DNA from 4 places in the Priestia sp. D3YE.R1 genome. Region 3 is predicted to be linked to each of the others. Evidence: predicted binding sites of a transcription regulator. Region 3 holds the regulator's gene; each other region holds the start of a gene.
What was found. The regulator Rex, encoded in region 3, represses fermentation and respiration genes when NADH is low (regulators of the CRP and FNR family bind a similar motif). The targets are predictions, from matches to a motif close to TTGTGAAATATTTCACAA.
Positions count from the first base shown of each region.

Region 1 (3,167 bases), on a different contig from region 3:
AATGGTCGCTACTCACTTTGTGAGATAAATAAACCATCGTTAACATTGTGAAAATGAAGGCCTGAATTGCGCCTACAAAAATACTGAATCCTTGCCATAAAAGCATTGGGATAGCAGCTCCAATTGTACCTAGGAAGCCTGTTGTTGCTAAACCAGCTAGCAAGCTTAACAAAATTTCCCCAGCATAAATATTACCGTAAAGACGAAGGCCAAGCGTTAACGTATTGGCAAACTCCTCGATAATCTTAAGCGGGAATAAAAATGCCATTGGCTTGAAGTAATCTTTCGTGTATGCAGAGAAACCTCGCATTTTAATACCATAATAATGTGATAGTACAACTACCATAACGGCTAACGTCAGCGTAATTGCTGGATCAGCGGTTGGCGATTTCCACCATAAGTTATGGTCAATCACGATGGCAAATGGAAGACCCAACATATTTGACACAAAAATGTACATAAGTAAAGTTACACCTAGCGTCAAAAAGCGGCCACCTGTTTTCCAATCCATATTGCTATTAACGAGTCCTTTAACAAAATCTAAGACCCATTCAATAAAGTTTTGTGCACCGCTTGGCTTCATAGCAAGAGTACGAGTACATAAAACTGCAATTAAGAATACAATAACAGAAGCTACGGTAACCATAAGCAAGTTACTTTGACTAAAAGTAAGGCCTAGAAACTCTATAGTTGGTGATTCATGACCCAACTGTGTTCACCTCTCTTTCTATCTTCTACGCATATTTTGAACAACTAAATCTATGATAATGACAACATAATACGTCATTAATCCCACAACTACACTAATAATATGAAAGGTTTTTGGATAAGAGATGGTAATCACAACTGCGAGAGCAGCTGTTGCAAATCTTACAACAGTCCCAATTGAACGAGGCTTTTTCCCCTCATCCAACGCCTGTCCAAACTGCTCAAACTTTCTTACTAAGTTCCACAAATTATACAAACTCAGGGCGGTTCCTAAAATTAAACCTGCAAAAACAGCCTTATAACTTGTAAATCCCCAGCCGAGAACGTATAATGCTAACAAATACAATATGTATGAACGAAGTCTTGGAAAAACGTGCTGCAAATCCTGCATGAATTATTAATCTCCTGAAAAAAAATGGTGGACTGTTCGCAGCATCATAAAAACACCTGCTGCTAGCCCTGAAAGAAGGCCTAAAATCAAAAATAGTGGTTCGGTGTCAAGCCATTGATCAGCCCATCTTCCAGAGAATAAGCCAATTAAGACTGAACCTGCTAACTGTGATAGAATGATTGACACTAATGCCATCGCTTGCAAAGGATGACGGTTGCGATCTTTCATAAACTCATACCCCTTTTGCAAAATTTTCTTTTTTCCGAATTCTCTATCGTTTTCATAGCTCAATATATGATAGGAAGGCAAAAAAAATTGCTAAAAAAGGTAAAAACAGCTAATAAAATGCGCAGAAATATCAACGGTTTTCACAGGTTGAAAACCTTATCATTTATATTCCCTGTAAGCATACAATAGCGTATATTTAATGTCAATGTGTTTAAGCTAAAAACTTCACAATCTCTTCTTATTGTTCACATTTCTGCCACACATAAAACCTCTTTAAATGAAAACATTTAAAGAGGTTCATTCAATCGTTATTGTACTGTGTACAACCTGCTCTTGTCTATGCTTTTTCACAAATGCAAATATTTGGTACACTCCCGGTACAAGCGATTCATCAATCGTTATTTTTCGCTTTCTCATGCCTCTTTCTACATCCACGTCAACATCTAAATACGATACAAACTGTAAAGACTGCTTATCAAAAAGAGCGACGCCTAACTGATCTGCTCCTTCAGGCAAAAACAGTTCATAGCTATACGTATTTTTCTCTTTTTCCGCTGCTACTTGCAATCCCATGACACGAGGATAATCTGGAATGCTAATCATGTACATATAAGGAAGCGAAAATGTTTCACGTGAATCATTTATTTCCAAATATCCGTCATATATACCTTTATTTTTAAAACGGGGCTGCACCGATAAAGTGACAGCTATCTCTTTTGTCTGATGGGGTAGCACCGTGACGGGTAATGGAACATCCCAGTTCACTCCTTCATCCCTTTTCGGAACGTTTAAACGGTACGTTTTTGCTTTATCAGACTGGTTATCAATTTTAAAAGATAAAACTTTCTTTGATGGACGCGTAAAAATACCAAAAGATAAAGAAGATGGATAAAATAAAGATTCTGCTGTGACGGCTTTTGCTATTTGAATTCTTCCCGCTCCTTGTTCATATACGCGATACGTTTGACCGTTTAGCTGCTGCATTACTTTACTGGTGTTCATCAATGAAGCTTTGACTTGTTCAGGAGACCATTTAGGGTGAGCTTGTAAAATCAGCGCACATGCTCCAGCTACATGGGGCGCAGCCATACTTGTGCCATGCATGCGTTCATACCCTCCAGGAACTGTACTATTAATGAAGTAACCTGGTGCGACGACGTCTGGTTTGATTCCCCAAGTAGTCGTTACAGGCCCTCTTGAACTGAAAGATGTGAGCAAGTCTTGCACCACTTGCTGGCCAGTGCGTAAGTACGGTTGTTGAGACTCTATATATTGACTAATGGTATCACCGCTTTTTTTACTTACCCATATCACTGGAATATTTACTGACTCTTTTAGTTTACCGATTATACTTCTTTCGGTCGGACTATATAAAATAACGGCTTTTGCTCCCGCCTGTTCAGCTTGTTTAATCTTTTTTTCAACCGCATTTCCCTCTGTTTTTAGCAAAATGACGTTACCTAACGCATGCTTTTGCTCTTTAGAGTATTGTTCATTTATTACACGCAGCGTTTGATTAAACGTCCATGGGCGCGACCCTTCTACCGGCGCCATCATAATTTTTTCTTTATTAAATCCGATTGTTAGAAATTGAACTGTTGTCGGGGAAACAGAAGCGCCAACCGAAATAGCTTTTCCCGCTGTACCTGGAGAACCCACGGTCCATAAACCTGGACCTGAATTGCCGCTAGATGTAACCGTTACAATTCCTTTTTCAACAGCTCGATCTAACGCTAAGCTTGTTGGTAAATCGGGGCCATTCACATCATTTCCTAATGATAAATTAATAATATCTACATCATCTTGAATTGCTTTTTCGATAGCTAGAATAACACTTTCA
Region 1 covers NZ_JBLTHW010000004.1:77,759-80,925, reverse strand. Annotated here, with positions in the region: gene atpB (F0F1 ATP synthase subunit A) at 1-709, opposite strand, end outside; gene ACOZIR_RS22070 (ATP synthase subunit I) at 728-1,099, opposite strand; gene ACOZIR_RS22065 (AtpZ/AtpI family protein) at 1,106-1,327, opposite strand; gene ACOZIR_RS22060 (S8 family serine peptidase) at 1,625-3,167, opposite strand, start outside.
Region 1: ACOZIR_RS22065 (AtpZ/AtpI family protein) is a predicted target of Rex. The motif match lies at 1,541-1,558, and genes of this name have one in related genera.

Region 2 (3,167 bases), on a different contig from region 3:
GCGGCAAATTGCTTGGAAGAGAAACGGAACTAATTCCATTCTTCGTAAATTTCCCTTTTCTTGGTCCAATCATTATTGCAGCTGCTAAAGCTGAAAAACCGCCTAAAGCATGAATAACTGCGGAACCAGCAAAATCAAGCATCCCTAACTTACTAATCCATCCGCCTCCCCAAATCCAGTGGCCCGCTACAGGATAAATAAATGTAGTCATTAAAATCGCATATAAAAGGTATGCACGGAAATTAATTCGTTCTGCTACTGCTCCAGAAACGATAGAAATGACCGCAATCACAAATGCACACTGAAACAACCAAAACGTTTCAAGCCCAATTGGAATGTCAAGGTGCGATAAATTACCTGATAGCGCAAAACCGCTTTTACCGACGATTCCACCTAAATCATCTCCGTACATTAATCCAAAACCAATTAAATAGAAACAAAGCGTTCCTATTGTAATATCAGCAAATACTTTCATAATAATATTCACGCTATTTTTATAGCGGACAAAACCTGCCTCTAGCAAGGCAAATCCGCCTTCCATTAACAAAATCATCGCCGCTGTTAAGACGACCCACGTTGTATTTATACCTAAACTTAGTTCATTAACACTCATATCCCCACGCCTCCACTGCTTTTTAATCGTTTTATTTCTTGTACAATAGCAGGCGAAAGCGTAATTTCACTTGTTTCTTCATTTTCCGCTTTTATTAATTCAAGAACTTCATGAAGTTCTCGCATTTGTGCTTTAAGGTGATCAATTTTTTTAAAGCGTTCCTTTACGTATACCATATACTCGACCGCTTGATGCTGACTTAAAGGACGCCCGGTAAAAAATTTACGAAACGGTGATAGTGATTGATACCAAGCTTCTTCAGCACGTTTCTTCTCTTCGTATTTACTAATTTTCGTTTTTATATCTTCTATTTCTTGTGCTTTAGCTTCTTTTAACTTCATTATAAATTCAATTAATTTTAATTGAGGCAATGTAATGACCACATTATGATAAAGTTCATCCACTATAACCATGTTATATCTCCTTACATAAGATGTTATATTCTGATTATATGTAGAACACTATAGTAAGTCAATGTAATTTTTTGAAAACTCTTTAAATAGTAAATGCGCCCTATCTTTTTAATACTTATAGAATATTAAGTTCGTATGTGTTGAAATATGACGTTATTTGTTTTATCGTAGGAAGAGGAATCATGTTAGTTCCCTATTTTAATTTTATTTACCTAGGCAATTATTCGCTTTATTTTTTATAAACTTTTATTAAACAAAGGGTTACGAGGTTCTTCACTTATTTTTTCAACGAAATGAGTTGATTTTATCTCGTATTAAAATTAAAATAGAATTATGTGCAAGATTTCACAACTTCACAATGTAGTTTGAAAGTCTAGCAGATAACTAGGAACTACATATGCAACAGTATCCAGCAAAGGAGGACTTTTCATGTCTCAATCAACTATTCAAAAATCAGCTGCAGAGGAAAATGCTGCTGTACAAACAGAAGCGGCAGTTAACAAAGGTCAAGCGGATGTGTTAGATCAATTGTTAAAGCCTGAAGTACAAGAAGCTCTTACTGTTCTTGTAGATAATTTACCAAAATTATCTGAAATGGTAACGGTGCTTACAAAAACTTACGACGTTGCGCAATCATTATTAACTGACGACGTATTAAAAGAAGATCTACTTGGTGGAGTAAAAGAATTTATCGAGCCAGTAGAAGGAACAGTAAAAGGTCTTGCAGCTACTGCAATCGAAGCAAACGATCGTGCAGAAGCAAATGCTTCTAATTCAATCGGTTTATTCGGTTTATTACGCATGCTTAAAGATCCACAAGCTCAAAAACTATTCCGCTTTGCACAAGCGTATTTAGACATTACAAACGAAAAACAAAAATAATTTTCATTAAAAAGTGTGGACGGAGGATCGACTATGTCAAAACATATTTTAATTTTAGGCGGCGGTTACGGTGGTTTATTAACTGCAATGACAGCTCGCCAACACCTAAGTGCGGATGAAGCAAAAATTACAGTAGTGAACCGTTTTGCTACTCACCAAATCATTACAGAATTACACCGTCTAGCTGTAGGCGGCGTTTCTGAACAAGCGGTAGCTTTACCACTTGATAAATTACTTAAAAACTACAACGTTGATTTAAAAATTGCAACGGTAAAAGAAATCTCACCAGATCAACGTGAAGTATCTCTTGAAGATGGTACAAAATTAAGCTACGACTACCTTGTTACAGCTTTAGGTAGTGAAACTGCTTACTTCGGTATCCCTGGTTTAGAAGAGCACAGCTTCGTTCTTAAATCAGTAAATGATGCAAACCGTTTACGTGCGCACGTAGAAGCTTGTATCGCTGAATACAGCAAAACAAAAAATAAAGCTGATGGTACAATCGTAGTTGGCGGTGGCGGATTAACAGGTATCGAACTTGTTGGTGAATACGCTGACTTAATGCCAAGCCTATGTCTAAGACACGGTGTTGATCCAAAAGAAATTTCTCTATACTGTGTAGAAGCAGCTCCTACAGTTCTTCCAGGCTTCCCTGCTGAATTAGTAGAGCGCGCTCAATCAAGCTTAACAAAACGTGGCGTTACATTTGTTACTGGTACACCTGTAACAAAAATGGATGCTACAACTGTTGAACTTAAAGACGGCAGCAAAATTGAAACAAAAACAATGGTATGGACTGGCGGAGTTCAAGGTAACTCTGTAGTTGCTAACTCAGGTATCGAAGTAAACCGCGGTCGTGCACTTGTAAATGAATTCTTACAATCTACATCTCATAAAGATGTATTCCTTGCTGGTGACTCAGCGGTTGTAATGGGTCCAGAAGGTCGCCCTTACCCACCTACTGCTCAATTAGCTTGGCAAATGGGTGAAGTTGTAGGCGTGAACTTAGCAGTAGCTATTCGCGGCGGAGCAATGGAATCATTCGTTCCTGTCTTCTCTGGTACACTAGGAAGTCTTGGACGCAAAGATGCAATTGGTACAATCGGCGGAAACAAAACGCAATTAAAAGGTTTACCAGCATCACTTATGAAAGAAGCAAGTAACGTTCGTTACTTATCTCATATCAAAGGATTATTTGCATTAGCTTATTAATCCTTCTTAAAACGAAAGAGGAATTCTCCTCTTTCGTTTTTTTATTT
Region 2 covers NZ_JBLTHW010000001.1:2,172,177-2,175,343, reverse strand. Annotated here, with positions in the region: gene ACOZIR_RS11565 (ammonium transporter) at 1-613, opposite strand, end outside; gene ACOZIR_RS11560 (hypothetical protein) at 610-1,026, opposite strand; gene ACOZIR_RS11555 (DUF1641 domain-containing protein) at 1,456-1,908, shown strand; gene ACOZIR_RS11550 (NAD(P)/FAD-dependent oxidoreductase) at 1,942-3,120, shown strand; gene ACOZIR_RS11545 (AEC family transporter) at 3,166-3,167, opposite strand, start outside.
Region 2: ACOZIR_RS11555 (DUF1641 domain-containing protein) is a predicted target of Rex. The motif match lies at 1,360-1,377, and genes of this name have one in related genera.

Region 3 (3,167 bases):
GAATAAGCAAATCAGGCTTTGTTAAAAGCAGTTTTGCAAGAGCCAGGCGCGTTTTTTGTCCACCGCTCAAGGAGGAAATAGGGGTGCTGTAGTCAAAGTTTGAAAAACGGAAACCGTGAAGAATAGATCGTGTATCCGCTTCATATTGATAGCCGCCTAAATCTTTAAACGTTACTTGAAGCTGATCGTACTCTTTGGTTAGTTTTTCGTATTGAACTGAATCATTAAAAATGTCTGGATCACCCATCTTCGTTTCAAGCGTACGTAATTCTTTTTCCATCTTCTTTAATGGAGCAAAGACAGTCATCATTTCTTCCCATATGGAGAGTGTTGACTCAAGAACTGTATCTTGTCCCATATAATCAATGGAAACACCCTTAGGTTTAATAATTTCTCCGCTGTCATAGGAAAGCTGCTCAGCAATAATTTTTAATAAAGTTGATTTACCAGCACCGTTTCGTCCCACTAAGGCAATGCGGTCTTTTGATTGTACTTCTAACTTTATATTCGATAAAATGGGTTCTGCCCCATAGTATTTTGTAATACCGTTCAATTGTAGAATAATCATTTTTTCACCTCTAGTAGTATATCCATAGTGTATTTTAACACATTTTTAACTACAAGTTCTTCCTACAAGCGTTTGTAATTTGTAGAGGGACAAGGACAAATGATGAAGCGAATGTTTTGATTCATGAAATAAAATGATTTTACCTGCACATTTTATACAGGATACTATGTTAAAATAAGAGATAAGTGCATCTCTGAACTTATATATGATGGATGTAAAAAACCCGTCATGACTACCAAACCGATCCTTTGAAGGGCTAATTGCTTCGTTCTAGCTATCGACTTTAAGTAGTGCTGGATAGACAAAAGCCGTCGAGGTTTGAAGCGGAGTATATATAAAACAAGAGAAAAGAGAGAGAATTGGAAGCGCTACCTCAAAGCGGTTGATGCTTTGTGAAAGGTAATGCAATATGACTTGAAAATGTTAGTAATGACATACATGAACTGAGGGGGTACAACGTGAACACTGAACAATTAAAAATACCACAAGCAACGGCTAAACGATTGCCGCTTTATTATCGTTTTTTGAAAAATTTGCATGCTTCTGGTAAACAGCGTGTGTCGTCAGCAGAGTTAAGTGAGGCAGTGAAAGTGGATTCTGCTACTATTCGTCGGGACTTTTCTTACTTTGGTGCATTAGGAAAAAAGGGATACGGCTACAATGTGAATTATTTACTTACATTTTTCCGTAAAACGTTAGACCAAGATGAAGTAACGAAAGTAGCACTGATTGGCGTAGGGAATCTAGGAACGGCCTTTTTAAATTATAATTTTATTAAAAATAATAACACTAAAATTGAGTGCGCTTTTGATGTGATAGAAGATAAAGTCGGTACGAAAGTAGGCGACGTGCCAGTCTATCACCTTGACCAATTGGAAGATTATATGAGTGATGACATCTCAGTAGCGATTTTAACCGTTCCAGCCACTGTTGCTCAGCAAATTACCGATCGTTTAGTGAGTTGCGGAATTAAAGGGATTTTAAACTTTACTCCTGCACGCTTAAACGTACCGGATGAGATTCGACTCCATCATATTGATCTTGCTGTAGAATTACAGTCGCTTGTCTACTTTTTGAAAAATTATCCTGTTGAATAAGGCGGACTGTGTTACGATTTCCTTAAGTCTAAATTAATAAGGAGAGTGGGAATATGGGGATTGGAGCAGGCAGTTGGATTATTATTGCGATTGTAGCACTGCTTATTTTTGGACCGAAACGGTTACCGGAGCTAGGAAGATCAGTGGGCCAAACGCTTAGAGAGTTTAAGCATGCCGCTAGCGGTGCATCAGAAGATCGTGAAAAAGATAAACAGCGTCAAGTAGATGACAAAGAGTAAAAGGGTGATCATAGTATGACCGAACAAGAAATGTCAATATATGATCATATAGGAGAGCTGCGAAAACGCATTTTAATTGTTTTATTTTTCTTTGTGATTGCCACAATTGGCGGCTTTTTTATAGCGGATAAGGTTATTGTCTATTTACAGCATGCTGATGAGGCAAAGAATTTAACGATGAATGCATTTCGGTTAACAGATCCAGTTAAGATTTATATGCAATTTGCTGTTATTATCGGCTGCGTACTTGCAGCTCCTGTTGCACTGTATCAACTCTGGGCATTTATTAGTCCTGGTTTATATGAAAAAGAGCGTAAGGTAACGCTTGGATATATTCCTGTTTCCATTTTTCTCTTTATCGGCGGTGTCTCTTTTTCTTATTTTGTGTTGTTTCCATTTGTCGTTGATTTTATGACGCGCGTTTCGGATGAGCTGAATGTAAACCAAGTGATTGGCATTAATGAATACTTTTCTTTTTTAATGCAGCTCACACTGCCTTTTGGCTTGTTGTTTCAGCTTCCTGTCGTCGTTATGTTTTTGACGCGTTTAGGAATTATAACGCCTATGTTTTTATCTCAAATTCGAAAATATGCCTATTTCGTACTGCTAGTTATTGCCGCACTTATTACACCACCGGAATTGCTCTCGCACATGATGGTGACAGTGCCGCTTTTAATTTTGTATGAAATCAGCATCATTATTTCCCGCATTTCGTATCGCAAAGTGTTAAAGGCAAGGGCAGAGCAAGAAAGAGAAGATGTTAGTATGTAAAAAAAACCACTGAAACAGTGGTTTTTTTATTTGGATGAATCATCTTGATTTTTATATTGCTGCTGCAATTTTTTAATTTTGTAGTGCAAGATAAAGATGCGAACCGCAAACCTGAAATCGAATGCGGCTACGAGTGCAAATAAGATTGTGGGGAAATTCCAGACGGTTTCCTGGGCATTTTGAATTGCCAAGTAGGTGAATAAAATCCCCATAATAATATAAATAAACCCTCGTGTTAAAGGGATATTCTTCATAAAAACATGCCTCCAAAAATGAACTGCATTTGTTCTGCTTGTTTTTGCATTTCTATAATTTTATCTGCAAAAATAGTTTGAGATAAAATAACGATTGTATTCATCAAAACATGAGCAATAATAGGTACAACAATTAGTCTCGTCCTTGCATAAAGGAATGCAAATACAAATCCCATGGCTGTATACACAAGTAAATGTTTAAAATCCCAGTGTACCGCAGCGAAAATAAGGGAACTAA
Region 3 covers NZ_JBLTHW010000017.1:4,962-8,128, forward strand. Annotated here, with positions in the region: gene ACOZIR_RS28055 (ABC-F family ATP-binding cassette domain-containing protein) at 1-568, opposite strand, end outside; gene ACOZIR_RS28060 (redox-sensing transcriptional repressor Rex) at 1,027-1,665, shown strand; gene tatA (twin-arginine translocase TatA/TatE family subunit) at 1,719-1,904, shown strand; gene tatC (twin-arginine translocase subunit TatC) at 1,920-2,675, shown strand; gene ACOZIR_RS28075 (YdiK family protein) at 2,702-2,929, opposite strand; gene ACOZIR_RS28080 (CPBP family intramembrane glutamic endopeptidase) at 2,926-3,167, opposite strand, start outside.

Region 4 (3,167 bases), on a different contig from region 3:
TTAATCATCGACACAATTAATGGATGAAAAGATGAAGCGATTTGATCAAACGAGCTTTTTTGCATGCAGCATTCCTTTTTCAAAAACGCGTTTTTGCTGTATTCCGCCGGTATCTCTACTGTACAAGAGAAAGATTACATGCGCGAATGAGCGTACATTATGTTTTCTTTTTAAGAAACGTGACGTAATTTCCCCGGAAACTTCACGTTTCGCTAGGAAATATGCGAAGTATACGTGTATTTGTAGAGATTTTACGTACGAAAGGCCCCCCATTCCAATTTCTACTAATCTATAATTACTCTTATATCAATCGATGTAGCAACTCTACCATCACCAAAGAGCGGTGATGGTAGAGTTGCTAGACCTAAGCGGCAGTCACCCTCCCTTGCGGGTTTGCGCCTGCCGCTTAGGTGAACCTTTTTGGGCAAATTCAGTGGAGTATTTTTGTGTTTGTCTCTTTGTTTATTCTATTGAATGTAAGTTGGGTGGGCAGAATATATTTGGTTTTTAAAAACGGGTAAAGGGGAGATTGAATGAAGGCGATGGTTGGGGTAAATGTGGCGGCGGCTGTTTTGTGCGGGGCGGTGATGTATGCGGGGACGCAGCACTGGCAAGAGCAAACGGAAGCGCAGGCAAGTGAAGTAAAAACTGCTGTTGTACATAAAGAAAAACAGTTTTCCGATGTATCTGCTTATACAAAAAATCTTCCAGACTTTATCACAAAACAAATCCAGTCATCTATCGCAAATAAAAAACCTCTAACTCTTGTGCTTGCCACATCCGCAAAGGAAGCAGAGTGGCCTCAGCAGTTAAAAAAAGAACTAGCAGCTACATATGGACGTGATGTATTTACGGTCAAAACACTTTCATACGGCAGCCAAACAACCGATGAGCTTTTATCCTCACATATTGCCGATCAAATTGATCAACTTCAGCCAAACATTATTCTGTTTGAAGCACCTCTTAAAAATGACTATCAGCACCTTACGCTAGATGAGACGCTTGAAAATACAGACAAGCTGATTCATCAGCTTAAAGACTTGAAGAAAACCCTTATGATTCAGCCGTCACAGCCATATATTTCACAAACTGAGTCCTACGAAGAAGGGGTAGAAGCGATCAGAGGAGTATCTGAAGCAAACTGGGTATATTATATGAATCACTCGCTCATTTGGCCGTTTCATTTAGGAGAGTATATAAATAAAGACAGCGGCAATTTAACGAAAAAAGGAAATGAGGTGTGGGGGGAATATGTTGTGAATTGGTTTACAGGAGAATAAAAAGATAAGCCCTCTTTCAAAAGAAAGAGGGCTTGTTTTTTACAATTTTGCTAGATTGTGACTTTTTCTCGTTTTATAGTAGTAATTTTTGGTATCTCTACACTTATAAAGTTTAAAGCCAAAAATCTCTAAAGGGGTCCAAACCTTTTTGATGTTTACGAGTGGCATTACAATTCTCCATTCTGTTCTTTATAAAAGTTCTATTGTTTCATTATAAAGAACTCAAGAGGGATAGTAAATACTATAAAGAACAGTTTATCTAAAAAATTCTTTATAAAGAATTTTTTGGGATTGTCATTTTTGACATATAAACATTTAGAATTGCTTGTTCTGCGATACAGGCGATAATCAATTTATATATTGATGAAAAGATAGATGATAAGATACTAACCCAAGTCTTTAGAACAAGACGATCAAACTATCGCTCATTTTTAATAGGAGTGATTTTTATCATAGCCCAAGCTGCATATTCTTGTTACATTAACGTTGTGAAAAACATCACAAAATAAAATGCAAAGGATGATCTAAATTAAAACGTAATTAGACCACTTATTTTTTTTCTTGCTGTTAAAGTAATGGAATCGCATACATACCGTAACTGTGTTAGATAATCTGACACATAAGTTGAACGATTCAGAAAATTCATATATCTTAAGTATATCTTTAAAGATGCATAGAAAATATATCTTTGAAACAAGCAGGTATAGACGCCAGGGGAGGAATGGAAGATGCAAAAAAAGAAACTCGTATTGATTGGAAATGGAATGGCTGGAGTTCGAGCGGTTGAAGAAGTATTGAAGGTTTCAAACGAAGCGTTTGAGATTACGATTTTCGGAAGCGAGCCGCATCCGAACTATAATCGTATTTTACTATCAAAAGTGCTGCAAGGAGATACGAATGTTGAAGACATTACGTTAAACGATTGGAACTGGTATCAAGAAAACAATATTACATTATATACGGGGGAAACGGTTACTAGTATCGATTCAGTAAAAAAAGAAGTAGCGACAAACAGCGGCAGAGTAGAATCATATGATGAATTAATTTTAGCAACGGGCTCTCTTCCTTTTATTCTTCCGATTCCAGGATCAGATAAAAAAGGAGTTACGGCTTTTCGAGATATAAAAGACACGGATGAAATGCTGCAGGCATCTCAGCAGTATAAAAAAGCAGCGGTTATTGGAGGCGGACTGCTTGGGCTAGAAGCGGCGCGGGGACTGTTAAATCTAGGGATGGACGTATCTGTCATTCATTTAGCTCCGTATTTAATGGAACGTCAGCTCGATCCAACAGCCGGCAAATTGCTTCAAAACGAATTAGAAAAACAAGGCATGAAGTTTTTGCTTGAAAAACAAACGGCGGAAATCGTCGGCAATGAACGAGTTGAAGGATTATCTTTTAAAGACGGTACGTTTTTAGAAGCTGATTTAGTCGTAATGGCGGTTGGAATTAAACCAAATGTTCAGCTTGCAAAAGAAGCGGGACTTAACGTAAATCGAGGAATTGTCGTGGATGATTATATGCAAACGGATATCCCAAACATCTACGCTGTCGGAGAATGTGCAGAGCATAGAGGAATGGTATACGGGCTAGTAGCACCTCTGTATGAACAAGGAAAAGCATTAGCCAAAGCGATTTGCGGGGCAGAAAAAGTGCCTTATGAAGGATCGGTTTTATCAACGCAGCTAAAAGTATCAGGTGTTGAAGTGTTTTCGGCAGGCGACTTCATGGAAGATGAAGAGAAAAAAGCGATCAAAGTGTTCGATGAACAAGACGGCATTTATAAAAAGCTTGTTCTGCGAGGCAATCAAATCGTAGGAGCCGTTCTTTTTGGAGACAGCAGCGACGGAAATCGACTGTTTTCAATGATTCAAAAGCAAGAAGACG
Region 4 covers NZ_JBLTHW010000002.1:561,269-564,435, forward strand. Annotated here, with positions in the region: gene ACOZIR_RS15030 (sigma-70 family RNA polymerase sigma factor) at 1-65, opposite strand, end outside; gene ACOZIR_RS15035 (SGNH/GDSL hydrolase family protein) at 534-1,280, shown strand; gene nirB (nitrite reductase large subunit NirB) at 2,009-3,167, shown strand, end outside.
Region 4: nirB (nitrite reductase large subunit NirB) is a predicted target of Rex. The motif match lies at 1,767-1,784, and genes of this name have one in related genera.